Regions from separate parts of the Peribacillus sp. B-H-3 genome, predicted to be linked through region 2. Evidence: riboswitches for the same ligand, from Rfam matches in the RefSeq annotation. Region 2 holds a riboswitch; the other holds the start of a gene.
The links. A riboswitch is a leader RNA that binds a small molecule or an ion and turns the genes downstream of it on or off. The one in region 2 is predicted to bind cobalamin.

Region 1 (14,802 bases), 1.1 Mb from region 2:
CTCTGCTCATTTTATAGCAGCCATCATTGCCGGCGGCTCTTTCAGGCATTATTACCATTTGAGGCTTATCGACAGCAGGGTGGCTTTGTTTAAGAATTTCTGTATGATATACCCTGCTGATCCGCTGTTCCTGCAGTACATGATGCGGTACAGAAAGAATGTCCATTTTTCCCTTTTCCATGAGAAGCAGCCTGTCGCAATAAAGGGCGGCCAAATTCAAATCATGGAAGATGGAAATGACCGTAAGGCCTCCTGAGGATGTCCACTTTCTCAGCAAATCCAGGAGTTCTTTTTGAAAAGAAAGATCCAGGTGATTGGTAGGCTCATCCAATAGCAAGATCTCAGGCTCCTGTGCCAGAGCCTGCGCGAGAAATACACGCTGCCTCTCTCCTCCCGAAAGCTCCTGTATGTACCGAGTCTCGAAGGAGTCCACTCCTGTATCAGCCATGGCTTTTTGAACAATTTCTTCATCTCTTTCACTCCATGACTGCAGCCATCCTCTTTGATGGGCATATCTCCCGAGAGAAACTGTTTCTTTCACCGAATATGCAAAGCTCTGATCATAATGCTGAGGCAATACAGCCACAATTCTGGCAAGTTCTTTAGCTGAATATTCATACAGGTTTTTGCCCTTTATTTCAATTCTTCCTTTTTGTGCCTTAATAATCCCGCTCAGCATTTTTAACAAAGTAGTCTTACCGCTTCCATTTGGCCCAAGTATTCCAAACAGCTCTCCCTGCTTAACTTCAAAGGATATATCCTGCAAGACGGACCGGCCTCCATAGCCGCCCTCCAGGCTGTCCGCACTCAGCATCTTCATCCCCTACTTTCTGCTCTTCTCTTTAATAAAATTACCGCAAATGCCGGCGCACCAATCAGGCTTGTAATTACTCCAATCGGCAATTCGGCCGGTGCGATAATAGTACGCGAAATAAGATCGGCCAATATCAGAAAACCGCTCCCCGCAAGCATCGAAAGCGGCAGCAGATGCTTGTGGTCGGGCCCCCAAAGAAGCCGGGCAAGATGAGGAATGACCAGACCGACAAATCCAATGGTCCCGGAGACCGCTACAGCAGCGCCAGTTAACATGGAGCCTGCAATCAGGATGATCAGCTTCCTTTTCTGCACATCCACGCCAAGATGGCGGGCCTTTTCTTCGCCAAAAGACATGGCATTCAGTTCCCGTGCATTCAGCACCAGCAATAATGAGCCGATGATAAAAAACGGAAGCAGGATCACGATATAATCCCATCCTCTCATCGAGACGCTTCCAAGCAGCCAGCCAATGATCTGCCGCAGCTCCTCCCCGCTCAAAGCGATCATCAGTGAGATGACCGCCCCTAAAAAGGAACTGAAGATAATACCCGTCAGGATAATGGTCTCAACCTTCATGGCCGGGTCAATTTTGCGCGAAAACCAAAGCACGATGAATATCGTAATCATTGAAAATACGATGCTGACAAGCGGCAATGTGAACAACCCTAAAAAAGGGATGGAAATGTTAAAGAATAATGTAAGGACCGCACCTGCAGAAGCGCCTGACGAAACACCGAGTGTATACGGATCAGCCAGCGGGTTCCGCAGCAGCCCCTGAAATGAAGCACCAGCAACAGCTAGGGAAGCCCCGACAAGCCCTGCTAAAATAACGCGCGGAAGCCTTATGTTCAACACTATATTCGTGTACATGGAATCTGTATAATCGAAGGGAAGGTGAAATACACCCTTCCCGATGATTTGGAGAATGCTTAAAAAAGGAACTGAAACACTGCCTATGGAAATACCCATGAGGGCTGCCCAAACTAAAAAAACAGCTGCAGCGGCATAGGCAAGCCCCCGATTATTTTTTAAACGTTTCCGGATAGACTGTTTTTGCAAGTTCCTCTACTCCTTCAGCAAGGCGCGGGCCTGAACGTGTCAAAAGATCTGTATTCACATCAAATACCCGTTTGTTCTTAACTGCTTTCACATCCTGCCAGCCTTTTCTGTCCAAGACCTGTTTGCTACCGCCATAAGTTGTGATAATGACGTCCGGATTATGCTTAATCATAGCTTCCTGATCCAATTTAACCCATCCATTTTGGTCTCCGGCTGCATTTTTAGCATGTATGATGCCTGTCATTTCATCCATAAAAGTATTTTTGCCTGTTGTATAGATTTCCGGTGCAGGAGACACTTCAAAAAGAACTTTCTTCTGCTCCTTAATGCCCTCCGCCTTTTTTTCTATCCCTGCTATTTTTTTCTTCATGCCGTCAATAAGCTGATCCGCTTTGATCTTTTCCCCTGTTGCCGTACCAATCAGTTCGATGCTTTGATATACTTTGTCAAAGCTTTGGGCATCATTTACCACAACAACAGGAATTCCGGCATCCTGCAGCTGTTTATGCAGGTCAGCTGCACTTTTTATAATAGATTCATGAGTCAGCACCAAATCCGGCTTCAAGGAAAGGATTTTTTCAACGTTGAATTCCATGCCGCCTATTTTTTCCTTATTCTTCACATCACTAGGATAGTTATCAAAATCAGAGACTCCCACAACCTCTTTGCCAAGGCCTAAAGCATAGGCGGTCTCTGTGTTGCTCGGAATGATGGAAACAATCCTCTTAGGTTTTTTTTCAATCTTTACTTCATTTCCGGAAGCATCTTTTACCTTCAGCGGAAATACTGCGGTTTGCTCCGTTTTATTTTTGCTTTCTCCTGAATCCCCCGTTTTCTTCTGTTCCGAGGCGCACCCTCCCATAAGCATGCCAATCAGAGTCATTAAAAACAGCAGTGAAAAGATTTTCTTCATTTTACACAACCTCCGCTTTCTTCATTTTTCCCGAAAACAAAAAAAACTCCAATAATCATTGGAGATAGCTGCATGGCAAAATATTAACCTTGTCCGCCACACACCTCCCCATCCTCGCGGGTTTATTGGTGTACAGTTACAGGCAGGTCTCCTGGCTTATGGTCATTGTCTGCAGCACCTTCCCGTAGCTTGTACAGTGGCCTATTGCTGCTTACTCCCATTTACAGTGGCGGGACCGCGCTGGCATTTCACCAGCTTCCCTTTTAAGTCTTAAGAAAGACACCCAGTACTGTTTTCACATTTATTTTGTTCATATCGATTATACACCAAACGATATTGAAAAAAAGAGATGTTTGCTGTTTATGCATGCAAATGTTTAGAAAATTCACAGAGCGGAAGTCAGGGAAAGGGATTGCATCAATCATCCGGCCATGAAATCGCTGTTTAAAAATAGAGGAAATCATCTAATAGCGCCAAACAAAAAAAGAGATTGATTGCCAATAAATCTGGCTGCTCGCCCTCTTTCCGGTCATGTCCTTCTCTATAGCCAGGATTTTATCTGTGTCCTGATGGAGTTCTTCTCAATCAGTCCCCGCTGCATACTGACTGGGCACTGACTATTATACTTTCTTATTTTTTCGTTAATAGCAGCAAGAAGAACGTCGGCTTTATCTTGCTCAACCGCTTCTTGCAGAAGATGTCTTATTTCCTGCTGGAGCATTACCCAGGGAGGCAGGTAGCCTGCATTTTTTGCTGTATTGACGAAGTTATCATACACATTTCCCGTAAAAAGCTTTTTGGGTAAAGGCTTTCCGTATCCTGGGTTTGATTTTAATCCGGCTTCATCTCTTTCATATTCTCTAAAAATCTCTGACATTAAGTCTCTTGGGCCTTCATTATTGGAATTCATGTCATCCCTCCTATTTCGGCTTGCTTTCTCTCTTGAATTATACCACCCGCCTTCTTGCCGGAACGCTGAATTATCTGAAAATTTTGTGTCAAAAAAAGCAGCACCCTTATTGGGTATGCCGCCTTCATCTATTGTTTCATCTTAATATATTTTTTTATCCTGGTAAAATTCAGTGCATATAGCACACCGCCAAATGCCAGTATGCCAGCAAGAACTCCGATAATCACAACAATTAATTCATTCACGTAAGTCGCTTTTGGAAAAAACAAAGCTATCAAAAGGCTTTTCAGCGCTGACACGACAAGTACCATAATGGCTGTGGAAGCGATGAGACTTATGAGCCTGAATTTTATATTTTTGAGATTGATGCCGATATTTCTATTTATAACGATGATATTTACAGTCAGAGATGTAAGATATCCAAAGTATGTTGCAATGATGAATCCGGACTCAGGATAGTAGTTTGGCAGGATAAAGTTCAAGGCCAGCTTAACAATGAGACCTGCTGCAAGACCAGCGATTGCTTTTTTTTGCTGATTCACTGTCTGAAGAATGGATGTTGTAACACCATAAATGGCAATAAGGAGCCCTGCCGGAGCGTAAACCTTCAAGAGCCCTCCCCCCATTTCAGGAGTTGCATTAGGAAACATAATATAATAAAGAGGCTCTGCTAAAGCAAACATCCCAAATGCTGCCGGCAGCATAATGGTCATCAGCACCAGGAAGGACTGATTCATTTGCTTTCTCATCAATTTATAATTTTTGGAAACAAAGGATTTCGTCATATTCGGGATGATTGATACACTGAGACCTGTCGTGATTGAAACCGGAAGCAATACAAGGACCTGGGCATATGAAATCACGCCATTAATGTCTTCAGCTTCATGCTGCTTAAAGCCGATATGCATTAAAATCCTATTAATCGAATACGAATCAATATTCTGATATAGTGGCAAGCTCATTCCCATCACAACAAAAGGAATCGAATGCTGAATAATTTCCTTGAAAATTTCCCTGATGGAAATATCCGGGCTGCCCTCTCTTGTCACAACTGGTCTGAAGATATGGTCCCTTCTTTTCCAAACCTGTTTAATGAGTACAGCAATTCCAAAAATAGCTCCGATAAACGCAGCAAAGGTGGCGACTCCCACTGCAGCAGTTACTGACAGATGCAGGATTTTTATTGTGACAAAAACTCCTGCCAAAATAAAAATAACCCTTGCAATTTGTTCCACTACAGTACTTACAGCTGGCGGGCCCATCGTCTGGTGCCCCTGGAAATAGCCGCGGAGAAAACTCATCGGCGGGACAATAATCAAGGCAAAGCTCACTAGCTTAATATTAAAGATGACACTTTCCAGCGAATTTCCGCTGCTGCTGTCATTCACAACGATCCTGGCCATTAAAGGGGAAAGCATATAGAGAACGAGAAAGGCGGTAAATCCAGAAGCCAGCATTAAAAGGATGCCTGATTTAAAAATTCTCTGCACCACATCCTGCCGTTCCAATTCATTATATTTAGATATCATTTTGGAAATGGCAAGCGGAATGCCCATAGTTGATAAGCTGATCATGATGGCATAGGGTCCATAAGCATATCTGTACAGCGCGTTCCCTGTACTTCCGATCATCATTCCAAGCGGTATCATATAGATAAATCCGAGAATCTTGGAGATAAAGGATGCAGAAGAAAGCTGGACTGTACCTCGCAATAATTTATTGGCCATTAATTGTACTCCCATTTATATCAAATAAGTGCATGTGAAAACAAAACCTGCGTATCTAAAATAACACTTGCTTGGCTAAATTCCAAATGAATTATTTCACTTCATAAAAAAACTTTATATGTAAAACATGCGAGCAGCCTATTTACTTTTGAAAACGAACGTTTTATAATTTAGTTAAATAACTAAATACTTAATTGAAATGACCAGGAAGGGAAGAATTTTTTGTTATGAACGATGCATTTAAAGCCCTGTCAGACGCCACAAGAAGGAAAATCCTCGAACTGCTGAAAGAGGAGGACTTAAGTGCAGGAGAAATTTCAGATCACTTCAGCATGAGTAAGCCAAGTATTTCTCAGCATTTAAAAATCCTAAAGAATGCCGGGCTCGTTAATGATGAAAAAAAAGGACAATTCATCGTGTATTCATTAAACACCACCGTCTTCCAGGAATTAATCAGCTGGGCTTTTAATTTTGTAGAAAAAGAGGAGAAGTGATTGTATGAAAAAGCACCTTATTCCAATTGTAATTATAGGAGCTACTGTCATGCTTTGGCTCATTTTTTACCGGGACCTTCCCGGAAAGATTCCCGTTCACTGGGGCACAGACGGAGCGGACGGTTATGGAACCAAATTGGATGCGATGTTAATGAATACAGGCATGATGATTCTGCTCTATGTCATCCTTGTTTTTAGTCCAAAACTTGATCCGAAAAAGGAAAATTACAAGTATTTCTCAAGAAGTTACGGAATCATCACCTACTGTCTGCTGATGTTTTTCTTTTTCATCAATATGTTTACCATTTTATCCGGTCTTGGCTATCAGCTGCCAATGAGCCATCTTGTCACTATTTTTGTCGGACTATTGTTTATAGTCATCGGAAACTACACAAACTCAGTGAAACCTAATTATTTTGTGGGGATTAAGACACCTTGGACGCTGAGTAATGAAACAGTCTGGAAGAAAACCCACCGATTCGGCTCCAAAACCTTTATGATTGCCGGGGTTTTATTGATGGCTTCTGCCTTCTTGCCTGCTTCACTTATCGGATCAGTCATGATTCCAATCATCCTGGCAGTCGTCCTGCTTCCCATTGTTTATTCATACTGGATTTTCAGGAAAACAGTAAACTAATCAAAGAAACAGGGTCCCGAGTTTAACGGACCCTGTTTTTATGATTTATATTTCAAAGCGGGCTTGCATAGTAATCGATGCTTCTTGCTGTTACAAATCCGCACGATTGATATAAATGCAATGCTCCTTCGTTCTGTGCGGCCACTTCAAGAGAATTATATTTTTTCTTTAACACCTCTTGTGTGTATTGAATGCTCTGCTGCAGGATTTGCCGTCCGTAGCCTTTGCCTCTCAGCCTTTCCATAACACTGAAACCATATATAAAAACATTGTCCTTCTCAAGCTTCAAACCGATTTTACCGACCGGCATCCCCTCTATTTCGGCAATAAGTGTAATATCATTGCTATTTTCCATCCTGTTTTTTAAGAACTCCTCCGCTTCCTCCCTTGATATGGAAAACCCTTCTTGATTCAGCGTAACTAATGTTTCAAAATCACCAGGCTGGGTTTTCCTTAAAGAAATGGATCCCGACAGCGCAGGGAGAGCCGCGTCTTTACGTTCCATAAAATACTCCGAGAAGGAATACTCCGCTTTTTTTGCAAGGGCAAATTCCTTTCCTGATGCTGAATTGCCGGGACAAATCAAAAGAATTCGCTGAAACTTTTTCTTCCTGCATTCTTCCTCAGCCTTTTTCAAAAGAGCAGAAAAAACCCCTCTCCTTCTAAAGTCCGGATGAACCATCCCGCTTATTTCTGCCTCAGTCCTGCCAAAGAAATAAATTCCCAGGAAACCAGCCAGCCTCCCATCTTCATAATATAAAAGGTCATTTACCTCACTGCCTCGCCTTTTGCTGAGCATACTCCAATTTAATTTCATTTCGATTCCATCATGCTTAACACAAATCAGCTCAAGTTCCTTAATTTCTTCAAGCTCAGCAGCAGTCAGGGTAATGCGGGGTACCACTTCTTGTAATTTCTCCATCTATCTCTTCTCCTTTTAGGATCTATGCCATCTTCATATATATTCTAAAAAGCACACACCATTTCCTCTAAGATTTCATCCTAACTTCATCATTTCCAGAATATAAATGGCTGCTTAGAGAATTATTTAATCAATATACTTGAAAAGTGACTGCGGCAGGCATATAATATAACAGATGCTTCAACATGTCCCAGTAGCTCAGCAGGATAGAGCGACAGCCTCCTAAGCTGTAGGTCGTAGGTTCGATTCCTATCTGGGACGCTACATAAAAACCTCCAAGCCCTTAAGGGTTTGGAGGTTTTTTTTGTTATTGAGTTAATATTAGTCTCTTCGAAGTATTGCCTATGTTAATAAAAACTATTTTAATGCTTTGTTCCACGCTTCATAAAATTCTTTAACAGTCGCATAACGATTATTTCGCTCTTTTTCAACAGCTTTAATGGCTACTTTATATAATTCCCTGTCAGCTTCCCACTTTGACAATGTGTGATCCATTTCTCCGCCTAACAAACCAAATGCAATGGCTCCCATTGTAAAAACATTGGTTCTTGAATCAATAGGGGTCCATAAAGTGAATTCCTCTGGAGCTTTAGATCTTTTAGCACCCCAAAAATGCTCCCCTATATTATTTATAGAAGGGGATTTACGATAAAAATCTATATCACAAATTTTCGTTTTATGATATTTAAAATCATATAATATACTTCCATCATAAAAATCTACTGCAATGAAACCTTGTGATTCTACAAAAGTATGAAAAGAGAAAATTGTATCAAGGGCGTCCAAACGTTTTCTAATATCAAGGCTTTTAAATCTATAGAATGGAGACTCAGGGTTTGTATACTTAGCCATTCCCCCAAAAGACCAATGAGAATGCAGGCATTCACCTTCGACCCATTCAAATACTGCTGCATAACCATCTCCAACAGAATAATGGTCAACCAACTTTATTAAATTTGGATGCTCTAATTTCTTATAAACTGGTATTGCTTCTATTAAGCGATCAACGGCATCTTTTGGGTTACCTGAAAATTCCAGCGTTTTGGCTCCAGCATATTTGACAAAAAGCTTTTTATTGTTAATTTCTACTCCAAAACAAATATTCCCAGAATCCTGTTCATCGAATACACAAAAAATATCCCCAATTTTTTTTAGCCATAAAAAATCATGATGCTCTTTTAACTGGAATCTCACTCTGCCAATTTCTATCGTATATCGGCTCTGTTGCTCTATATATCCCAAAATTATATTCCTCCTATTATTTAGGTAACACGCAGTTTATAGGGGAATGATACGCTTACTCTCTAATCAATTTAACCCCATTAAGTATAATTGCCATTTTCATAATACAACGCCACCTTTCATTTCATTAATTCAGGCATTAATGCCTCTAAACTTATTTATCGTTATTCGAACTGTGTTTGTTTCAGTAAGTTTTTCATCATATAATTTATAAATTATCATATCTTCGTTTTCTAAATTATACCGTTTAATTTAAAAAGGCTGCTTTCGTAAACTTTGTTGCTATGAAACAAGGTGGTTGATTTCCGCTCCAGTGTGCTCGCTTTCCGCGGGGCAGGCGGTGAGCCTCCCTCGGCTGCGCCTGCGGGGTCTCACCTGTTCTGCTAATCCCGCCAGGAGTCTCGCACCTTACGCTCCAATCAACCTGACTTGACAATGGGAACGCCTCACATAACAAATTAAAAAGACAACAATCTTTAAGAAAAGAGCCTTTAAAAATTACCTCTAAAAATTTAAAGGTTTGATTGATGAGTCTCATTGCTTTGTTCAATTAAGCTAACTTCAAAATAATTTAAAGAACAGTTACTTGCAAAGTCTTTTATTAAAATTTCCATAAGACCTCCAAAACTTCTGGCTTTGTAAAACCTTATTTGCACTTATATTTATCCAGCACATACGAATCACTTATAAGGTGAAAATTCAACACCCCTTAGCTGTTATCCTTCTTTTCCAAACCTGCACTTTATTCGAAAAAAACCACTTCAAAAAACCGCCCATAAAATCCAGGCGGTTTAATCCATTTCTAATATTTAAGCTTTCTCGCTGACCATCCCAGGTTTGTCTGAAGCCCTTAGAGAAAGAGGCGGCTGACTTAATGCTATACAAGTTCAAGGTTTCTTTTTATATTTGCATTATTGAAATCAAGCCCCAGCTGAATGGCTGTTTGAGCGATTTCCGGCCGGATACCGGATAAGATAGATTTTACTCCAATTAACCTTAGCGCTTCGATTAATTGAAAAATCTGTTGGGCAACCATGGTATCCATGATGACTACTCCAGATAAATCAATATACAGCAATTTAATCAGCTTTTCGGCACATTGTTCCAGTGTATTTTCAAGAATGAATTTGGCCCTTGCCGTATCAATATCCCCCACTAGCGGAAGCAAGGCGGTCCTGCTGCCAATCGGGATGACAGGAGAACTCAATTCATTGATCATCCTTTGCTGCGATTCGAGCCTTTTCATAGAATAATTATGATTTTCCTGTACAAACCAAATCATGACCTTACTAAATATTTTAATAACTTTCCGTTCCCATGAGGAAATTGCATCCTCTGGATATTTCCCTTTATGAAGTGAAAAGAATTGCTGAAGCAAATCCAAATACTGTTCCTGGGTCCTGAAAAACTCCCTCAAAATGAAATGGATAGGCGTACCTAAATGCTGGTCATCCTGGGCAATTTCCAGAATCCAGGATTCGAAGTTTTCTATAAAACTAGATTCATCTTTTATAAAAAGATCACAAAAATGAATATGAAATTCATAATTTTGCTGTTTAACGGCTTTAATAACTTCAGGATCAGTAGACGAATATACACCAGCGGGATCGCTTTTATCCAAAGAAGCATACCATTCTTCGGTTAAATCCCAAGTTTTCTCCAATAAAAATTCGTGCAGCTCTTTATTTGCGTCCATTTTCTACCCCCGTCAGTTTTATTTCTAATAAAAATCATACCATACAATTATTAACTCTGTTCACTAAAATGTATGCTCAAACTATCAAAGTAAACTGCTTGATGGCAGGATATAAAAACACCCGCCATAGCGAGTGTTTGTTTTATCTATTTCACATCTTTATGGTTGAATATTTCATAAACTGATTGGCAGATTGCCTCATTGGGAGTTGACCCATAATACGCCGCATGCTGTTCTCCGCCTTTTCGAAGCTGAGCTATGGAGCGATAGGTCTTCCCATCCAGCTTCTCCAGACTAATGTCCAAAAGTTGCCGATTAACAGCCAGCAGTCTTTTTCGCATAACACCATCTCCTTTCATCCTTACTTCCCGTATAAGCAAGTTATGAAACTTAGTGCTGCCAAGGATTTCCCTTTCAAGAATTTCTATTGCAAAGACTTTCTAGATGAAGTGCAATTACAGCCTCCATAAGCTCTGGTGTGACTTCATCGCCTTTTTTCAGGTGATGTAATGCTAATCCATCTATAAGAGCATACAGCCGCTCCGTTTCTCCTGCAACTATATTCCATGCCTTATCTGCTGTATATATTAGTGTAACAGCAGGGTTTGGCCATTCCATGATTAAATGGATGGATCAGAGATTTTCATATTGGATGGCTGATGGTCCCATACCGGAAAAAGCTCCTAAATTCGGAACCGGGCATGCACGCGCTGAACGCATAGGATGGCTCAGGCACTTTTTATCCTGGATGATCGGCATAGCACTGATGTACGGAATGATTCTGTATATTGGTGATTATGACAGTACTGAAGAAATACAGAAGCTAATTAAATGGTGGTCTATTGCTCTTGCAATCGACTTTCTATACAGCTTCAGCTATTCACTTTGGCCCAGGCGTAAGAGAATGGATGATAAGGCATAAAGGCTTTTCCTCTAAGTATCACATTCTATAGAGCCCCCGTATCGTCCGTAACGCGATAAAAAAGGATAAAGCAAAAATTGCTTCATCCTTTTTTGGGGTTAATCAAACTTTAGTTTAGCGAGTGCATCGGCAAGAGCAGTATTGATTGGTTCATCTTTATTTTGCTTGTTCAGATAGCTTGATACGTCTTTTTTGGATGCTTTTTGGTCTTTGCCTTCGCCTCTTCTTTTATTAAAAGAGGAAAGCTTCTCATGATAGCCGCACTTGCAGACAAAGGTCTGTGCCTCGCCCTGGCCGCGCATCTCCATCTTTTTATGGCATTGCGGGCATCTTGCGTTTGTAGCCCGGGACACACCTTTTCGGTATCCGCACTCCCTGTCCTGGCAGACAAGCATCTTTCCTTTTTTTCCATTTACTTCAAGCATCAGTTTTCCGCAATCAGGACATTTAGTTCCGGTCAGATTGTCATGCTTGAACTTCTTGCTGCTGTTTTTGATACCTGTGACTATATCCTTGGCATATGCCTTCATCTCGCTGATGAAGGCCTGCTTAGGGAGCTGCCCTTTTGCTATAGCTGTCAGCTTCTGCTCCCACTGGGCAGTCAGGGCCGGGGAGCACAGTTCATCCGGTGCCAGGTCAAGAAGCTGTTTTCCTTTGGAAGTGACAAAAATCCCTTTTCCTTTTTTCTCAATTAAGAAGGTATTGAACAGTTTCTCAATCACATCGGCACGGGTAGCAACGGTTCCAATGCCGCCTGTTTCACCCAGGGTCTTTATGAGATCTTTTCGTTCTCCGCTCATGTATTTCGATGGATTCTCCATGGCAGAAAGCAGGGTGGCTTCATTCAGGGGCTCAGGCGGCTTTGTTTCTCCATTTGTCATAGAGAGGTTTGTAATCTTCAGCACATCGCCCTTTGCCACGGACGGCAGCATTTGTTCAAGGAGACCATCATTAGAGTCTTCTTCATCTGTTTGATGATCATATGCTTCTTTCCATCCGGAATGTAATGCCACTTTGCCTCTGGCTGCAAAAACTTCTCCTCCGATTATTGCTTTAATGGTTGTCTGCTCATATTCAAAAGGAGGCAGGAGCACAGCAAGAAATCTTCTGACAACCAAATCATATATTTTATATTCCTTGTCGCTTAATTTACTCATGATAGGCGTTTGTTCTGTTGGTATGATGGCATGGTGATCTGATACCCTGCTGTCATCAACAAACGATTTGTTCACTTTAATGGGGCTTCTGAGAATTTTGGAAGCGAGCATGGCATACGGCTTCACCCTTACAGCTTCAAGCCGTTCCTTTAAGGTATCCACAATATCCGAAGATAAATGCCTTGAGTCGGTTCTCGGATAGGTTAAGGCCTTATGGCTTTCATACAGCCCCTGCATAATGGACAGTGTTTCCTTTGCAGAGTACCCGTACTTTTTATTCGCATCCCTCTGCAGCTCCGTCAAATCGTAAAGCTGTGGAGCAAAGCTTTTTTTAGTCGTCTTATCAACGTCCGCCACCCCAGCGCTTTGGTTTCTTGCTTTAGCCAGGATGCTTTCTGCTTTCTCTTTTTCAAATGTTCGGGTATCCTCTGTTTTTCCATCCTGCCAGACCAAATTCATATTAGAGGCCACAGCTTTTAGTCCGTAATAAGGCTTCGGGCTGAAGCTCTTTATTTCGTCCTCTCTTTTCGCAATCATGGCAAGTGTCGGGGTCTGTACCCTGCCGCAGGATAATTGGGCATTATATTTGGTCGTAAGCGCCCTTGTCGCATTCATGCCTACTATCCAGTCGGCTTCTGCCCTTGCAACCGCAGAAGCATAAAGGTTTTCATATTCCTTTCCATCCTTTAACTTGCGGAATCCGTCTTTGATCGCTTTGTCAGTCACAGATGAAATCCACAGGCGCTTGACGGGCTTTTTGACATGTGCCTTCTCAAGAATCCATCTTGCGACAAGCTCTCCTTCGCGGCCGGCGTCTGTCGCGATAACGACATCCTTAACATCTTTCCGGTTCAGCTGGGTCTTCACTGCCTGAAACTGCTTGCCGGTCTGTTTGATGACTACCAATTTCAAAGAGTCGGGCAGCATCGGCAGGTCCTCGAGCTTCCAGGCTTTATACTTTTCATCGTACGCCTCAGGATCTGCATGGGTAACTAAATGTCCCAGCGCCCAAGTGACAATATATTGATCTCCTTCAAAAAAACCGTTTCCTTTTTTATGGCTATTCAGCACTTTAGCTATATCTCTTCCGACTGAAGGTTTTTCAGCCAGTATAAGTGTTTTACTCATCATAACATCCTTTCAATTTCCTGAAATGCAAGAAATGTTTGTTCCCTTCCATTATCTCATAAATTGCTTTGGAGAGCGACGATATGGGACGGAACATACATGGCTCTCAATAACTTTTGGCTCTGTTAAACTTGTCTGCTGATTTCCGCTCCAGAAGCTTCCTTTCCGGGGGCAGCCCGACGAGCTCCTCGTCGCCAAGCGTACCTCAGTAATCAGCAATTCACATTTACAAAGCTTATGATTCAAAAATTATTTCCCGAGAAATTTGTCGATTGGTGCTTCCGTGCTGTTTCTGATATTTTTGGGCGAGCCGGCAAGCAAGGATAGCAATCTATCACGGATTTTAGTAAGATGGACTATGGATGTTTTAATAAATATTGGAGGTTCACAAATAATGAGCTTACTTTCTATAGATAAATTGGGCCATAGCTTCGGCGACCGTACATTGTTCAAGGATGTTTCCTTTCGTTTAATGGCTGGTGAACATGTTGGCCTGGTCGGTGCGAATGGCGTCGGCAAGTCTACTTTAATGAATATCATAACCGGACATTTAATTCATGATACAGGGCGGATGGAATGGACTCCGGGCGTCGTATACGGATACTTGGATCAGCATACCGTGCTTACGAAGGGAAAGACCATCCGTGATGTTTTAAGAGATGCCTTTCTTCCGCTGTTTGAAGAAGAAAAGGCCCTGAATGAAGTCACAGAGAAAATGGGGACGGCTTCTCCCGAAGAGCTTGAAGAGCTCTTGGAACAGATGGGTGTCATTCAGGACAAGCTGGAAGCAGGCGGCTTTTACAATCTTGATATCAAGGTAGAAGAAGCTGCACGCGGACTTGGTCTGGATGCCATTGGACTTGACCGCGATGTTTCTGCTCTTAGCGGCGGGCAGCGGACTAAGGTTCTGCTCGCCAAGCTTTTATTGGAGCAGCCTGAGGTCCTTTTATTAGATGAGCCTACCAACTATCTGGATGTCGAGCATATCCGCTGGCTAAGCAGCTATTTGAAGGAATATCCGCATGCCTATCTTTTAATTTCCCACGACACGGAGTTTATGAATGGCGTAGTTGACGTCATCTTTCATCTCGAATTCTCCAAGCTGACTCGTTATACAGCTACCTATGAAAAGTTCCTGGAATTAGCTGAAATCAATAAAAATCAGCATATCCATGCATA
Region 2 (14,802 bases):
GAGAAAAGTAATGAAGCTTAAAAACACCTGTGCTTTCAAGAAACCTATGGCTGCTTTACTCAAATCGCTGCAGACAAGAGAAATCTTTTGATAGGTTGTCTCCTTCAACAGATTCTTCGCCTTTTTCCTTATTAATGGGAATTCCAGACAAAATAAGAACAGGGCGATTACGTAAATTAAAAAATCGATAAAAAAGCCCGGAACAAGCGCAGCTATCTGTACGGTACCCTGCATGAGTTCCTGCAGGAAGGCTTCCAATGAGCGGATGCCCCCTTCAACTGCCCGTTCTGCTGAAGAAATGACATTTGCAGGCAGTTTCTCGGAATATTTATCCCACTGTCCAACTGAAGGCAAAATGGCAGAGTAGTAAAGTTCTTTAATTAAACGGGGCAGCTTTTCTGCGAACGTGGCGATTTGGCCTGCCAGCACTGAAACAGCAAAGTAAACGGCAGACAGCAATCCTCCAATATAGCAGACAAAAGTAAGTAAAACAGCCCAAAATCTATTCAGCCCCCAAGAGCGGATTATAAAGACAATCAGCTTTTCAAGAAAGGCAGCTGTGCCAAGGGCAAATAGTAATGGCCATGAATAAGGAATTAAAAATAGAATACCCGCAGCAAACACAATTCTCCAAAACCAGCTTGATATCATGATGCCTCTTCCTCCCTGCCTTCTGCCGGCCATGCTTTATATATATGAATCCTGCACACGGTTATCATACAGGAGACTTTAAAAGCATCTTTATTTCTCCATATAACAGCAGCACCTAATATTTAAACGCCATGATTACTATATGTATGGCTGTACCACTCATTACATTCATTTTTAAAAAGAAAGTCTGCCGTATATTGTAAAGAAAACTTATCAGAATCGCTCCCGAAAAATGGATAAGGCCTCCATCTTGACAAGATGGAGGCCTCCCTTTTATTTGACTGCCGCAGTAATAATCAGGTTCATTTAAATAGCCAGAAGGCGGATGAAAGAACCCTTACATGTTATTCCACTGTGAATTTTGCTGCAAGTGTTTGCAGCTCTTCTGATAATTGAGACAAGGTAGCTGAAGAAGCTGTGATTTCTTCCATTGTTGCGAGCTGTTCCTGAGTGGCAGCCGAGCTTTCCCGGCTCCCCATGACACTGTTTTCAGCAATAGCTTTAACAGAGTGTATAGCGCCAACAATTCCCGCGCTTATTGATGAAAGATTCTTGACCGATGACGATACATCCTCAACCTTTTCTGATACATCTGAGATCGACCCTGAAATCTGGGTAAAGGCGTTATTGACTTCGCTGGTTTGCTCTAGTCCATTAAACACCTGTTTATTTCCAGCATTCATTGCTTCCACTGCTCTTGATGTCTCACTTTGGATATGCCCAATCATTTCATGGATCTGGGAAGCGGACTTTTTTGACTCCTCAGCAAGTTTTCTCACTTCATCCGCCACTACTGCAAACCCTTTTCCATGCTCGCCTGCCCTTGCCGCCTCTATCGCTGCGTTCAGTGCCAGCAAATTGGTTTGATCGGCAATAGAAGTAATCATTTCAACAATATGGCTGATTTCTTTCGATCTGCTGCCGAGCTGATGGATAGAATGCGTTGCATCCTTTACTGTCTCATCGATCTTTTTCATCTGTGCTACGATGCTTTCCACTGATTTCTTTCCTTTTTGGCTTAATTGGCCTGCCAGTTCAGCTGCATGAAGCATTTCCTCACTGTCTGATGCAATCTGGCCCATTCCATGGGACATTTCATCAACTGAATCCGATACTTTGTTAAACTCCTGTAATTGCCCCTCCAGCCCGCCAGCCTGGTCCTGGGTGATGCTTGCAATCTGCTGGGCTGCTTGAGAGCTTTGTTCAGCACTCGCCAATAATTCTTCACTGCTTGAAGCAACCTGCAGGGAGGAATCCTGGACTCTGGCAATAATGTTTCTTAAATCCTGTTTCATTTGGTTCAGCGCCCCGACAAGAACGCCAATTTCATCCTTGTTTTTCACCGAAATCAGTTGGCCTGACAAGTTTCCTGCTGCCAGCTCCTTCAAATCGCCGGAAACAATGCGGATTGGCCTTGTGATAGACCTTCCAAGGCTGATAGCCAATACGATACCAATGATGACAGATAAAACATTTACAATCCAGATGATTGCCTGAATGTGACTCGAATTATCATGTGCATTCTTTCTTGCCTGGTCCACTTTCTGCTTCTGGTATTCAACAAGCCTTCCTGTTTTATTGGAAAAGTTTTTCCCCATGCCGGCAGCAGAGGTTTGAACGATGCTTACATAAGTCTCTTCTTTATTTTGCTGTTTGAACAGAATTTCCCTTTGAACCATAGCTTGATATTGTTTATCGGTATCCTTCAAATCCTTCAGCAGTTTTTTTCCTTTTTTATCATCTGTACTGCTCAGGAGTTTATTGTAAGTGCTCTCAAATACCTTGACTGACTTTTTGTAGTCATTAATGAAATTTACATCCCCGGTTATTAAATACCCTCTGATATGATTGGACTGATCCATGACAGATTCCCTCATATCTTTGACAGCAATCAGGTCTCTTATATTTTGATCGAACACCTTTTTATAGGTTTGATCAATTTTTCCGAGCTGCCAGTTTGTTAAAGCAGTGGCACTTCCAAGCAAAAGCAATACCACAGCAAAGGCCCCAATCAGTTTTCTTGCAATCGTTAGCTTCATTATCTGTCTCCCTCACTCATCGAATGTCCTATTTTTTTATCGGACAAAAACAGCAAAATTCAACTGTTATGGAAGAGTGAAGAAAAATAATTAAGAATCGCTTCAATTTTTCTTATCTATTTCCGACTCGAATTTCTCCTCAATTTCGTTTTTATTTCCATACAGATAAATTTGATCCCCCTCGTTGATGGTAGAGCCATGCAGGCCTTTACGCACCTGAACTTCTCCTCTCTGAATAAAAAGGATAGTAATATCATCATCTTCCGAAAGAATGTCTCCCACCCTTTTTCCGATTAAAGGGCTTCCTTCCTTAATCGCCAGGTCGGTCACCAGATCATTTTCATCCAAAAAAAGAATGTCCTTGATTGGACGCTCATACATTTGATAATTTTGCTCCATTTCCTTCGTAACTTTACCTTCAAAGCGTTTTTGAATCCATTTTGTTTTGCCGATAAAAAGGAGGACAAGCAATGCTCCGCAAATAATGGAGAGTTCATGTATCCTGAGATCATCAGACAGGATGGTACTCACGGATGAAATGATGACTGCAAGTGAAAAGGCTCCGAATAAAATTAGAAATGCAGCTATTTTTCTGCGAATTGGATGATCAATGATGGCACTTGATTCATCTGTTGTAAATCCGGTGCCAGTCAGCATGGAAATCACCTGAAACCGTGACACCTTTGTCTTCATTCCTGTCATATTAAAAAGAATCACGGATATTTCTATAACAAGTGCAATGATCGCAAAGTATAAAAGAATAAATACAAATTCCAGCACCAACACTTCCTTCCTCCTTAGGTATACCTCTATTCCGGATGCAAAAAACCCCTTTGCCTTCCCTGTTTCTAGTATATCTTCCAATGATTTTTTTATTAGCCCGTGAACGCCTGCTAAAACAATCAATGAGCAGGCACGATGTGTTTGACAATTTTTTATAGGGGAAAAGATAAAAAACGCATTAAAAAGGAGAGATATGCTATGAGCACTAATAAGGATAAAGAAAAGTACCTGGACGAAAGAAACGAAAAATCCAAGGCATTTAAAGAAGATCGAGAAACACAGCTGGAAAGAGATCAAACTGTTATGCCAATTGATGAACTTCCATTGGAAGATATTAAAATGGAAAATCAGGAAGAACGGGATAAGGAAGATACAAAAGACCATTCATCCAGTGAATGAGAATTGCGCTCTGCGCCTCAATCTGGAAAAATGATAATGTTTAACTAAGAAAAAAAACCGGCTAATTTCGCTTCATGTGCCATCAGGCATAACTAGATTTAAGCTATAGCGGAGCCCAATTAATAAAAGGGTGCATCTCATTTACCGAGATGCACCCTTTTATTAATCTTAAGAATTAGCAGTCAGAACTTCAGTCAATACCGGAACAATTTGCTTCTTGCGGGAAACTACTCCCTTTAAAACTGCCGTATTATTTGCAAGAGTTACATTGTAGGCTTTTTCAACAGATTCTGCTGAACGGCCCAGTGCAAGGCCAACAGAATCATTGTTCAGGATATCTGTAACCACAAACAGGAATAAATCCAGGCTGCGTTCTTCTATGACTTGAGAAATGGCTTTTTCAAGCTCATCCTGCTGTGATAGAACATCATTCGTATCCACAGCATTAACCTGGGCAATTACAGCTTTGACATTCCCCATCTGGAATTCCTTTGCATCCAGCGAAATAAGCTGTTCAATGGACTTATCACTTAAATCGGCTCCTGCCTTCAGCATGTCCAGACCGTATTTCTCTGCTTCAACTCCTGCAATTGCTGCTAATTCAAGTGCACAGGCAACATCCTGGTCCGTGCAGGTAGGTGATTTAAATAACAAAGTATCTGAAATGATCGCAGAAAGCATCAGACCGGCAATTTCCTTTGAAATGCTGACGCCGTTTTCTTTGTAAATCTTATTTAAGATCGTTGCTGTACAGCCAACAGGCTCAGCCCGATAATATAGCGGATCGCTTGTTTCAAAGTTTGCAATTCTGTGATGATCGATTACTTCCAGAATCCGTACTTTATTGATATCATCCGCACTTTGCTGGCGTTCATTATGGTCAACCAGAATGACAGTATCCGCTTCAGCTGAAACTCCCTCAACAAGACGCGGTGCATCCATATTAAAGTGGCTTAATGCAAATTGAGTTTCTCCGTTAATTTCACCAAGGCGGACGGGTTCTGCATTCATGCCCAGCTGTTTTTTCAGATCAGCATAAGCAATGGCTGAACAAATTGTATCTGTATCTGGATTTTTATGTCCGAACACTAATATTTTTTCCACGTTATTACTCCTTTTGTTCTTGATTGAATTTTAGCTCTTTCCCAAATTTGGTGCACAGCTTTTCCATCTATTTTATCACAACTTCATTGTCCTTTAATTATTAATTTTTTTCAAGTTTCCCCTTCTCTTTTTGACAGAAATTTGGCTGCTGCCATTTTCCTGCCAATGTTTTCGTAAACTTTGCTTTTATGGAACAAGATAGTTGATTTAACAATGAGATTGCCTCACAGAACTCAATAAAAACAGCTATCTTTAAGAAAACAGCCAAAATTAAAAAAACTTCTTATCATTTTCATAGTTGATATTTCCATAAAGTTAGCGTACGATTATATCAGTCAATATACTAGATATGGAACATGAACATATACATAAAACTATATATAGAACCGCAGCATAGGTGCCAGAAATGGCTGAAAAGGGAATCCGGTGTAAACCCGGAGCTGTCCCCGCAACTGTAAATGTGACGAAATGAGATTTCCACTGTATGTTTTCATACGGGAAGGACTCAGAGTAGGATGAACATAAGCCAGGAGACCTGCCTATTGCCTGCCAAGTTTCTTATTCTTCGGGGATTGAGGTGATGAAACGATGGGTTAAAAGCACCGTCTTCATTTTCTCTTTTATCACATCGTTTGATCCGCTCAATTCATGAGCGGATTTTTTTATATCCAAAAGGAGGAAAACAAGATGAAAGAGGCACTATCTGCTGAAGATCTATCCGTGCACGAGGAATACGAATTGAAAAAGGAGGCAGTCGCTTCCCTCGATGAAATTCTTCGTGATTTTCCTTTCCTGAAAACTGAGGACTTCAAAGAAAGGGTAACGGAAATCCTCTTTGGCCGAACCGGGATTTCCAAAGAACAAATCGCTAATTTCATCATTTTAGAAGGACTTTCCTTAATTTCAGAAATCGAACCTGACTGGACTTTTGTATGTGCAAGAGTGTACCTGAACTTCCTGCGCAGTGAGGCAGCTGCAAGCAGAAACTATAGTCCCGATGCACCTTATGGTTCTCTGTACAGCCTCATCAGCCATCTAAGCAGTCTGGGGATTTTCCACCCCTTGCTTATCGATTCATATTCAAAAGAAGAAATTACAGAGATTGGAAAGCTGCTGGATCCAGACAAGGATAAGCTGTTCACCTACATAGGATTGAGAACATTGTCTGACAGATACTTAGCAAAAGACTTTGACGGAAAAATTCAGGAGCTGCCACAGGAGCGCTTCTTAATTATTGCTATGACGATTATGGCAAATGAATCAAAAGAAAAAAGAATTGAATACGTGAAGGAAGCTTACTGGGCACTCAGCAATCTATTTATGACCGCTGCCACTCCTACTCTTGCAAATGCCGGAAAAAATTATGGACAGCTTTCAAGCTGCTTCATAGACACTGTTGAGGACAGCCTTCAAAGCATTTATGACAGCAACACCGATATTGCCAATGTATCTAAATCCGGCGGCGGCATTGGTGTTTATCTCGGTAAAATCAGGAGCAGAGGCAGCGCTATTAAGGGGTTTAAAGGAGTATCATCAGGTGTTATTCCCTGGATGAAGCAGCTTAATAACACTGCAGTAAGCGTAGATCAGCTCGGCCAGAGGAAGGGCGCCATTGCTGTATACCTTGATGTCTGGCATAAGGATATTTTCCCCTTTCTGGATTCCAAGCTTAACAATGGAGATGAACGCTACAGAACGCATGATTTATTCACTGGGATCTGTCTGCCGGATTTATTCATGGAACAAGTCGAATCCCGTTCCTCGTGGTTCCTTTTTGATCCGCATGAGGTCCGGACAGTTATGGGATTTTCCCTCGAAGATTTTTATGATGAACAGCGGGGCTCTGGAACCTTCCGGGAAAAATACAGACTCTGCATCGAGAACCCTGAACTCTCAAAAATCGAAATACCGGCAATTGAAATCATGAAAAGCATCATGAAAAGCCAGCTTGAAACAGGCACACCTTTCTTATTTTACCGTGACGAAGTGAACCGGAAAAATGCGAACTCACACGCCGGCATGATTTACTGCAGCAATCTTTGCTCGGAGATTGCCCAAAATCAGAGTGCCACAAGCATTCATGAGCAGTACACAGAAGATGGAAAAATCATCACAGTCAAAACGGCTGGAGACTTTGTGGTCTGCAATCTATCATCTATAAATCTGGCAAAGGCAGTAACAGGCAATGTGCTGGAAAGGCTGATTTCCATTCAGGTTCGTATGCTTGATAATGTAATAGATTTAAATAGCATTCCTGTTCCCCAAGCCCAATTGACTAATAAAAAGTACCGGGCAATTGGCCTCGGAACATTCGGCTGGCACCATTTGCTTGCCCTGAAAAAAATAAGATGGGAAAGCATGGAGTCTGTTCAGTATGCTGATGCGCTTTATGAGAAAATCGCATTCTTAACAATCAAAGCGAGCATGGAGCTTGCGGCTGAAAAAGGAGTATACCCGGTTTACAGCCATTCCGACTGGGAAACTGGCGAATATTTTACTAAAAGGGATTATTTAAACCGCGATTCTGATCTGGACTGGCCCGGTTTGCAGCAGGACGTCATGAAAAACGGCATCCGCAACGCCTACTTAATGGCTGTCGCCCCAAATGCAACCACTTCTATTATAGCCGGCAGCACTGCAAGCATTGATCCTATTTTCCTGAAGGTATTTTCCGAAGAGAAAAAGGATTATAAAATCCCAGTTACGGTTCCAGACCTGAACAGCGAAACATCGTGGTACTATAAATCTTCATTCCATATTGACCAGCTTTGGAGCATTAAACAAAATGCAGCAAGGCAGCGCCATATTGATCAATCTATTTCTTTCAATATTTATGTTAAAAACACCATTAAAGCAAAAGAACTGCTGAACTATCATATGGAAGCCTGGAAATCAGGTCTTAAAACAACATATTATATCCGCTCTACATCAAGTGATCTGGAAGATTGCGATTCTTGCTCCAGTTAAGCTTCAGGATATACATGAAAAAAGAAGAGGTGTAATTCATGAAAATCAAAGTAAATAAACGTGCCCTTATGGATGATGGTGCCCCCAACAAGTCAACCTCCATTATAAACGGCCGCAGTTCCAATATCTTAAACTGGGATGATACCGCCTTTAACTGGGCGTATCCAAAATATAAAAGAATGCTCGGGAATTTTTGGACGCCTTTTGAAATTAACATGTCACAGGATATCAAGCAATTCAGCCAGTTAACAGAGATTGAGCAAGAAGCTTTTCTTAAGATAATCGGACTTCTTGCACTGCTGGACAGCATTCAGACTGATTACGCTGGCCGTGTAGCAGATTATCTTACAGATTCAAGCCTGAACGCCTTGATGATTATACTTGCTCAGCAGGAGGTCATTCACAATCATTCTTATTCGTATGTCTTATCCAGTCTGGTTACAGCAAAGAAGCAGGAAGAAGTTTTTGAGTTTTGGAGAAGTGAACCCGTCCTTGTCTCCAGGAACGAGTTTGTCATGAATGGCTATAAGGATTTTGCAGAGCAGCCCAGTGTTGAAAGCTTGCTTAAATCCATTGTCTTTGATGTTATTTTGGAAGGCTTGTTCTTTTACTCCGGCTTTGCATTTTTTTATAATCTCGCAAGAAACCAAAAAATGGTCGCAACATCGACGATGATTAATTATATTAACCGGGATGAGCAGCTTCATGTGGATTTATTTGTGAAGATATTCCAGGAAATCCTGAGGGAATTTCCGGAATGCAGAACAGCTGAATTTGAACAGTTTGTAAGCAGTACCTTTATTAAAGCCGCCAGCCTTGAGATCGAATGGGGGAAGCATATCATTGGAGATAAAATAGATGGCATCTCGATGAAGGACCTGGAGGCATATATCAAATTTTACGCTAACGTCCGCTGCAGCCAGCTGGGGTTCGGCAAGCCCTTTGAGGGCTATCGGCAAAACCCGATGAAATGGATTGCAGCCTATGAGGATGCGGATAAGGGCAGGTCCGACTTTTTCGAGCAGAAATCAAGACAATATACGAAGATTAATTCTGTTGATAATGGCTTTGATGAACTATAGAAATAGGAAAATCATCGATGATTTTCAAAAAAAAGACTCCCAAATGGGAGTCTTTTAAAGTTCAATTATTTTTGAACGTTAGCAGCTTGTGGTCCGCGAGCGCCTTGCTCGATTTCGAAAGAAACTTCTTGGCCTTCTTCAAGAGTTTTGAAGCCTTCGCCTTGAATAGCAGAGAAGTGTACGAATACGTCGTCTTGTCCTTCTACTTCGATGAAACCGAAACCTTTTTCTGCATTAAACCATTTTACTTTACCTTGTACCATGTGTATTTCCTCCTGTTTGGAAAAAAATCCTTATATTACTATTCTTGATCTAGGATAACGTCTCAAGAGGAAACCATGTAACATGTACTTCCTTCTATCAATCTTTAATCCGAACAAAAATAATTGACTATAGTATAACATGATTTTTCTTAAAAAAACAAGAAAATCAGAAAATTTATTAACGACAAATTCCGCTTATTTTCTGCTTCTTTCGCCTTTAATCTTTCTTGCTGAAGCCTTCCTCTTTCAAGTACCTTTCAGCTTCAATAGGAGATTCAAAACAATCTTCAAGATTGCTTCCGGAATAAATATTCCACAGTAAATCTTCTTTTACCAGAGATAGTTCTTCTTGTCCCCGTTTTGTCCAAACTCCTTCTAAATCGGTGTACGTATCCTCTTGCTCTTTCTCTTCATGAATCTCTGAAAGATAGCCTATACTCTTTTTTATGATCTCCCTTAATTCCGATTCTGAATAATCACGGATATTCACATAACCCTTGCGATCTATTGCTGCTTTTGGCAAATGCCCTCCGTAGACAAATCCATTTCCATTTGGGTGTAAATGCTGCACGACTATTTTCTTTTCATGCACGCTTTCTTCATAATGAAAGTTCACTCTTCCAAGAGAGACATCCTTTCTTTCCAGTTCAGGAAAGGATTCAATAATACTCAATTTTTCTTCAAATGTCAGCACACAGTTTTCCTCATTTCATCATTCAGTTCATTTGTCTGTTGATTATACCATACAGTACTTCAAATCCACCCATTCACTACTGCATTATTTACTAGCAGCTCTTATCTATATAAACCTGCGATTTTTCATGGCATCACGTAATTTAATCTTTGATAATATGCACCGCCAGCAGCATGATAAAAGATATCACGATCATTATTCCTACCCACATCCATGCCATTTCCATATTTCCTGAATCAATAGCCATATAAATAGCAGTCGGCATTGTCTGTGTCCTGCCGGGAATATTGCCTGCAAACATCAAAGTTGCGCCAAATTCTCCAAGGGCCCTAGCAAAACTTAAGATCCCCCCTGAAATGATGGATTTTATGGCCAGCGGCACAGATATGAATATAAAAACCTTATACTCATTTGCGCCATCCACTCTTGCAGCATTTTCGATATCAGAATCGATCCCTGCAAATCCTGTTTTAGCTGATTGATACATCAGCGGAAACGCTACAACAATGGAGGCAATCACTGCTGCAGCCCATGTAAAGATAATCGGCTGGTGAAATAGCCATTCAATTCCCTGGCCAGCTGGACTGTTTTTCCCGAAAAAAATGATAAGCAAGAACCCGACTACCGAGGGCGGTAATACTAAAGGAAGCAAGAAAAGAGTTTCCAGGAGAATGCTCCCCCTGAACTTCTTATTTGCCATTAACCTTGCTGCCATCGTTCCTATGCAAAATACAGCAAGCCCCGAAATGGCAGCAACTTGAATAGAAATCTTTACAGGAAGCCAGAAATCAGCTGTCATAACTGCTGCAGCCATTACTTTCTATCATTAAATGATTATCCATTTTTTATTCTCCTTGCATATAAATTACTGTTTTTAAAGGACTCTGATAACTTGTCTGCTGATTTCCGCTCCAGAAGCAAAAGTCCCGGCGGCCAAGCCTCCCGCCGCCCTGCCTTATACACTAATACGCCCCGGAGTCACGCGGATTCACACCGATAAACAAAATCAGCAATGATTTTAACAAAAACCTTCTAAATAAGACTTCACATTCAACATTATACTCCAATTCCCCGCTCTTTTTTTTTCTGCCTTTTTTTAAAATGTCTTTTCCTTGACATATTGCTGACACAATCATTCTGTAAAGTAACTAGTATCAGATGAATATACAAATACAAATAATTATTTAATGCGATATAGCTAAAAAATGATAAGGGAGTCGATCTTAATGGTAAACATTTATACTACACCAAGCAGTCTTGCATGCAGAAAGGCAAAATCCTGGCTGCAAAAGAACAATATTCCTTATAAAGAAAGAAACTTATATGCACAGCCTCTATCAGTTAACGAAATTAAAGAAATTTTAAGAAAAACTGAAGGCGGTACTGATGAAATTATCTCTACCCGCTCAAAAAAATTCAAGAACATGAAAATCGATATTAATAATACACCATTAAATGAGCTTTGCAGCATCATTCAAAAAAATCCCGACTTGCTGCGCCGTCCGATTATATTTGACGAAAAAAATCTTCACACTGGCTATAATGAAGAGGAAATGGGACGATTCCTGCCGCGCCAGGTAAGACATGTTCAGTTATGGAGGGCTATCAGCCTTATTAATGCTTAAATCCTAACTATCATGTTCACCATTTCACTAAGCACCGCTCCCACTTAAAGAAATATTTGATTAGCGCTTGATCAGAGACAACAGCAAAACCCTCTTCAAACAACCAGACGGGCTGTCCATCAAAAGGGCAGCCCGATTTCTTTATTTTGATTTCAATAGCGATATAGTGAATATGGTACCCTCGCTGCTGCTGCCTTTAAGGCTCAGATCTCCTTTTTGGGCTTTAGCGAGCATCTTGCTGAATGGAAGGCCAAGACCAAGTCCGCGCACCCTCAGCTTTTTCTTCTCCCCTCTGTAAAAAGGTTCGAATACAAAATCCTGTTCTTCATCCGGAATGCCGCGCCCGTTATCACGGATATCAATGCATACACGGTCTTTGCTTACACTGTATAAGCTGATTTCGATTTTTCCATCCTGCATCAGCGCCTGCCTGGCATTATTCAGTAAGTTTATGATGATTTCCTGAAGCCTCAGCCGATCTACCATTGCAGTGACTATCTCTTCCGGCAGATTCACAGACAGTTCAAAATCCTGATCATCTTGCGTCATTTTCCATTGATAAGCTATTTCCTGAAGAAATTTGTTCAGATTTTCCTTTTCAAAACGAATCTTGAATGAACCAGCAGCCATGGCGTTATAATCCAGTAAATCTTCTATCATTGTTTGCAGCCTTTGTGTTTCCTTCAGAGATATTGTGAGGAACTCCTTGCTTTCCTCCCCTGTTACTACTTCATCCTTTACTGCCTGAATCAGTCCGCTAATTGACGTAACCGGTGTTTTTAGGTCATGAGTCACTCCTGCAAACAGCTCGGCACGCAGCTTGTCATTTTGCTTCAGCCTGTTGGTCATTTCCTTGAACGATTCTATCAATTCATGTATTTCTTCTTCTTTTGGCTCTTCTTCCTTTAATTGAATATCATAATTGCCCTGGCGGATCTGGACAGCAGCGTTTGCCACCTTTTGAATTGGTTTGGAAATCCTTCTGGAGAGAACGTAAATCACTCCCCACCCCAAAATAAGAAGTCCTCCCATCATAACTGCAAGCAGCCCATGATCCTGGTTCAGTTCCTTTAATGTACTCTCTTCCTGTGCAATCACAACCCAGCCATATTTTTTGCCGTTACGGTCTATGGCCGATTTGACAACATAAACCTGATTTTCATTCCTGATTTTCACCTTTTGTATGGGTTCCTTGCTGTTTATGATTATTTTGGGAAGGTGGTCGTCCCCTTTAGCTATATAAAGCTGCGGCATTGTATAAATAATCTCGCCTTGAGTATCTGTGATATAGATAATAGGCGGTTTATTAAGATGAAGGATTTTCTCCCTTTCTTCTACAATACCAGAAAGGACAGGCCCCACCACCATTTTTCCATTTTCCTTGATAACCCTGTCAGATGTTTCATCGGCGAGATATTTCAGTAAACTTAGTCTGTACTGCAAAGCTGTGTGCTCCATCCACCATGCAGAAAAGATTGACAGCACCATTAAGCCTGTAACCAATGTAATCAGGTATCTAGTTGTCCAATATCTTACAAGAGTTGTTCTTTTTTTAGTTTTCGCTGACACTTAATTGATACCCCATCCCCCGTAAAGTTTTTATTTCGCCTTCAGCCGCCGGCCATTTTTCCAATGCCTTTCTTATTCTTTTAATCGCCAGGTCAACAGCGCGGTCACTTCCGTCATAATCCATGCCCCAAACCTGATCAATCAGCTGATCTCTGGTAAATATTTGATTGGGGTTTTTTGCCAAAAATAAGAATAATGAAAGATCTCTTGGGGTTAGACTAATTTCTTCGCCATTCAACTGAATCGTATATGAACTGAAGTCAGCGCGCAAATTGCCGTATTGCCTAATATTAGCGGTGTTTGTGCTGCTACTGCTTGCTGATCTTCTTAAAACCGCATGAACTCTTGCGACGACTTCTTCAGCTATGAATGGTTTGGAAATATAATCATCCGCACCTGACTTAAAGCCGCTTAAACGATAGTCCACATCTCCGAGCGCAGTAAGCATGATTACTGGGCATGCATTCTTTTGCCGTATTTCCTTCAATATATGCCAGCCATCCTTCCCGGGAAGCATCACATCCAGAAGTACAAGATCAGGTTTTTTTTCTTCAAAAACATCTATGGCTCCAATTCCTTCGTAGTGCTGAAAAATTTCGAAGCCATCTCTTTGCAGATAAGCCTTCAGTACCATAGAAATGGCTTGTTCATCTTCTATAATCAAAACTTTCTTCATTTTGATTTTCACCTCACATACCATAATATAAAAATACACAGCCAGTGCCAATACAGCCCAGCTTATTCATACTTAAAAAATCCTTTTTAAATAGGATATCAGACCAATATGTCAGGATTATGTTAAACGATTCATGCAGCAGAATGTAAAGAGCTCAAAAAAATCATAGAGGATGCAGCTCCATCATTTTTTTCAGGTCTTTTCTTTTTTACACAGAAGAAAAGCCGGCTCCTTCTGCTGCCAGCTTTTCTTCATGCTCCGCCATCTCACTCTTCTGCATCATCAGCAATCGCACGAAGCTCTTTATTGAATAGTTCCTCATTGCAGGTTAAATGTTTCTTGCGGCTTGCAATTTCATCTATTTCTCCGCTGTCTCCACCCGTATTGATCATTTCTGCAAGCTGAATCAAATTCTCGGCTTCTTCCCTATTTCCATTAATAGGCTCTTTCACCTCAGCACCTCCTATACGTTTTGGCTTATTTTTTCCGTAAAGCGGAACTTTAGCCATAATTCAAAAGGCTGTTTTCGTAAACTTTGTTGCTTTTGAACAAAGTGGCTGATTTCCGCTGCAGGATGCTCGCTTTCCGCGGGGCTGGCGGTGAGCATCCTCACCAATGCCAGCGGAGTCTCACCTTCCCGTTAATCCTACAGGAGTCTCACACCTTACGCTCCAATCAACCTCATTAATATGAAATCGCCTCACAGAACTCATTAAAAAACAAGGCTATGTTAAAGGTAAGGGTTGTTTTTTCGTAAGGTGGTATTGCTTGTAAAATGTTACACTTAAACTAACGCAGCAGTTTAGTTTAATAAGCCGAATTTATGATTAATGCTGTTAAACAAGCAAAACCCCCTTCAAATACAATTTGAAGGGGTTCTAAATACTATTTTTTCTCGTTGATAACGAATAAAACACCTGTGAGAATTAGGATAGAGCCGATCCAAAACG

Region 1: another riboswitch for cobalamin. It lies ahead of ACN6MY_RS01140 (ABC transporter substrate-binding protein); the one in region 2 lies ahead of ACN6MY_RS06780 (ribonucleoside-diphosphate reductase subunit alpha).

The regions. Positions count from the first base shown of each region.
Region 1 is NZ_CP183879.1:258,531-273,332, forward strand. Features, by position in the region: gene ACN6MY_RS01130 (heme ABC transporter ATP-binding protein) at 1-820, opposite strand, end outside; gene ACN6MY_RS01135 (FecCD family ABC transporter permease) at 817-1,875, opposite strand; gene ACN6MY_RS01140 (ABC transporter substrate-binding protein) at 1,838-2,788, opposite strand; cobalamin riboswitch at 2,912-3,090, opposite strand; gene ACN6MY_RS01145 (DnaJ family domain-containing protein) at 3,330-3,698, opposite strand; gene ACN6MY_RS01150 (putative polysaccharide biosynthesis protein) at 3,827-5,425, opposite strand; gene ACN6MY_RS01155 (autorepressor SdpR family transcription factor) at 5,653-5,919, shown strand; gene ACN6MY_RS01160 (SdpI family protein) at 5,924-6,556, shown strand; gene ACN6MY_RS01165 (GNAT family N-acetyltransferase) at 6,609-7,478, opposite strand; tRNA gene ACN6MY_RS01170 (tRNA-Arg) at 7,666-7,739, shown strand; gene ACN6MY_RS01175 (serine/threonine protein kinase) at 7,836-8,720, opposite strand; gene ACN6MY_RS01180 (STAS domain-containing protein) at 9,598-10,416, opposite strand; gene ACN6MY_RS01185 (hypothetical protein) at 10,563-10,757, opposite strand; gene ACN6MY_RS01190 (TetR family transcriptional regulator C-terminal domain-containing protein) at 10,831-11,034, opposite strand; gene ACN6MY_RS01195 (hypothetical protein) at 11,033-11,338, shown strand; gene ACN6MY_RS01200 (DNA topoisomerase III) at 11,437-13,623, opposite strand; gene ACN6MY_RS01205 (ABC-F family ATP-binding cassette domain-containing protein) at 14,018-14,802, shown strand, end outside.
Region 2 is NZ_CP183879.1:1,363,897-1,378,698, reverse strand. Features, by position in the region: gene ytvI (sporulation integral membrane protein YtvI) at 1-651, opposite strand, end outside; gene ACN6MY_RS06800 (methyl-accepting chemotaxis protein) at 996-2,690, opposite strand; gene ACN6MY_RS06795 (TrkA C-terminal domain-containing protein) at 2,793-3,476, opposite strand; gene ACN6MY_RS06790 (hypothetical protein) at 3,672-3,872, shown strand; gene ACN6MY_RS06785 (manganese-dependent inorganic pyrophosphatase) at 4,041-4,976, opposite strand; cobalamin riboswitch at 5,355-5,534, shown strand; gene ACN6MY_RS06780 (ribonucleoside-diphosphate reductase subunit alpha) at 5,664-7,943, shown strand; gene ACN6MY_RS06775 (ribonucleotide-diphosphate reductase subunit beta) at 7,982-9,025, shown strand; gene ACN6MY_RS06770 (cold-shock protein) at 9,091-9,288, opposite strand; gene ACN6MY_RS06765 (hypothetical protein) at 9,506-9,982, opposite strand; gene modB (molybdate ABC transporter permease subunit) at 10,125-10,781, opposite strand; gene spx (transcriptional regulator Spx) at 11,209-11,607, shown strand; gene ACN6MY_RS06750 (HAMP domain-containing sensor histidine kinase) at 11,749-13,176, opposite strand; gene ACN6MY_RS06745 (response regulator transcription factor) at 13,160-13,852, opposite strand; gene ACN6MY_RS06740 (hypothetical protein) at 14,119-14,304, opposite strand; partial or broken gene ACN6MY_RS06735 (DMT family transporter) at 14,738-14,802, opposite strand, start outside.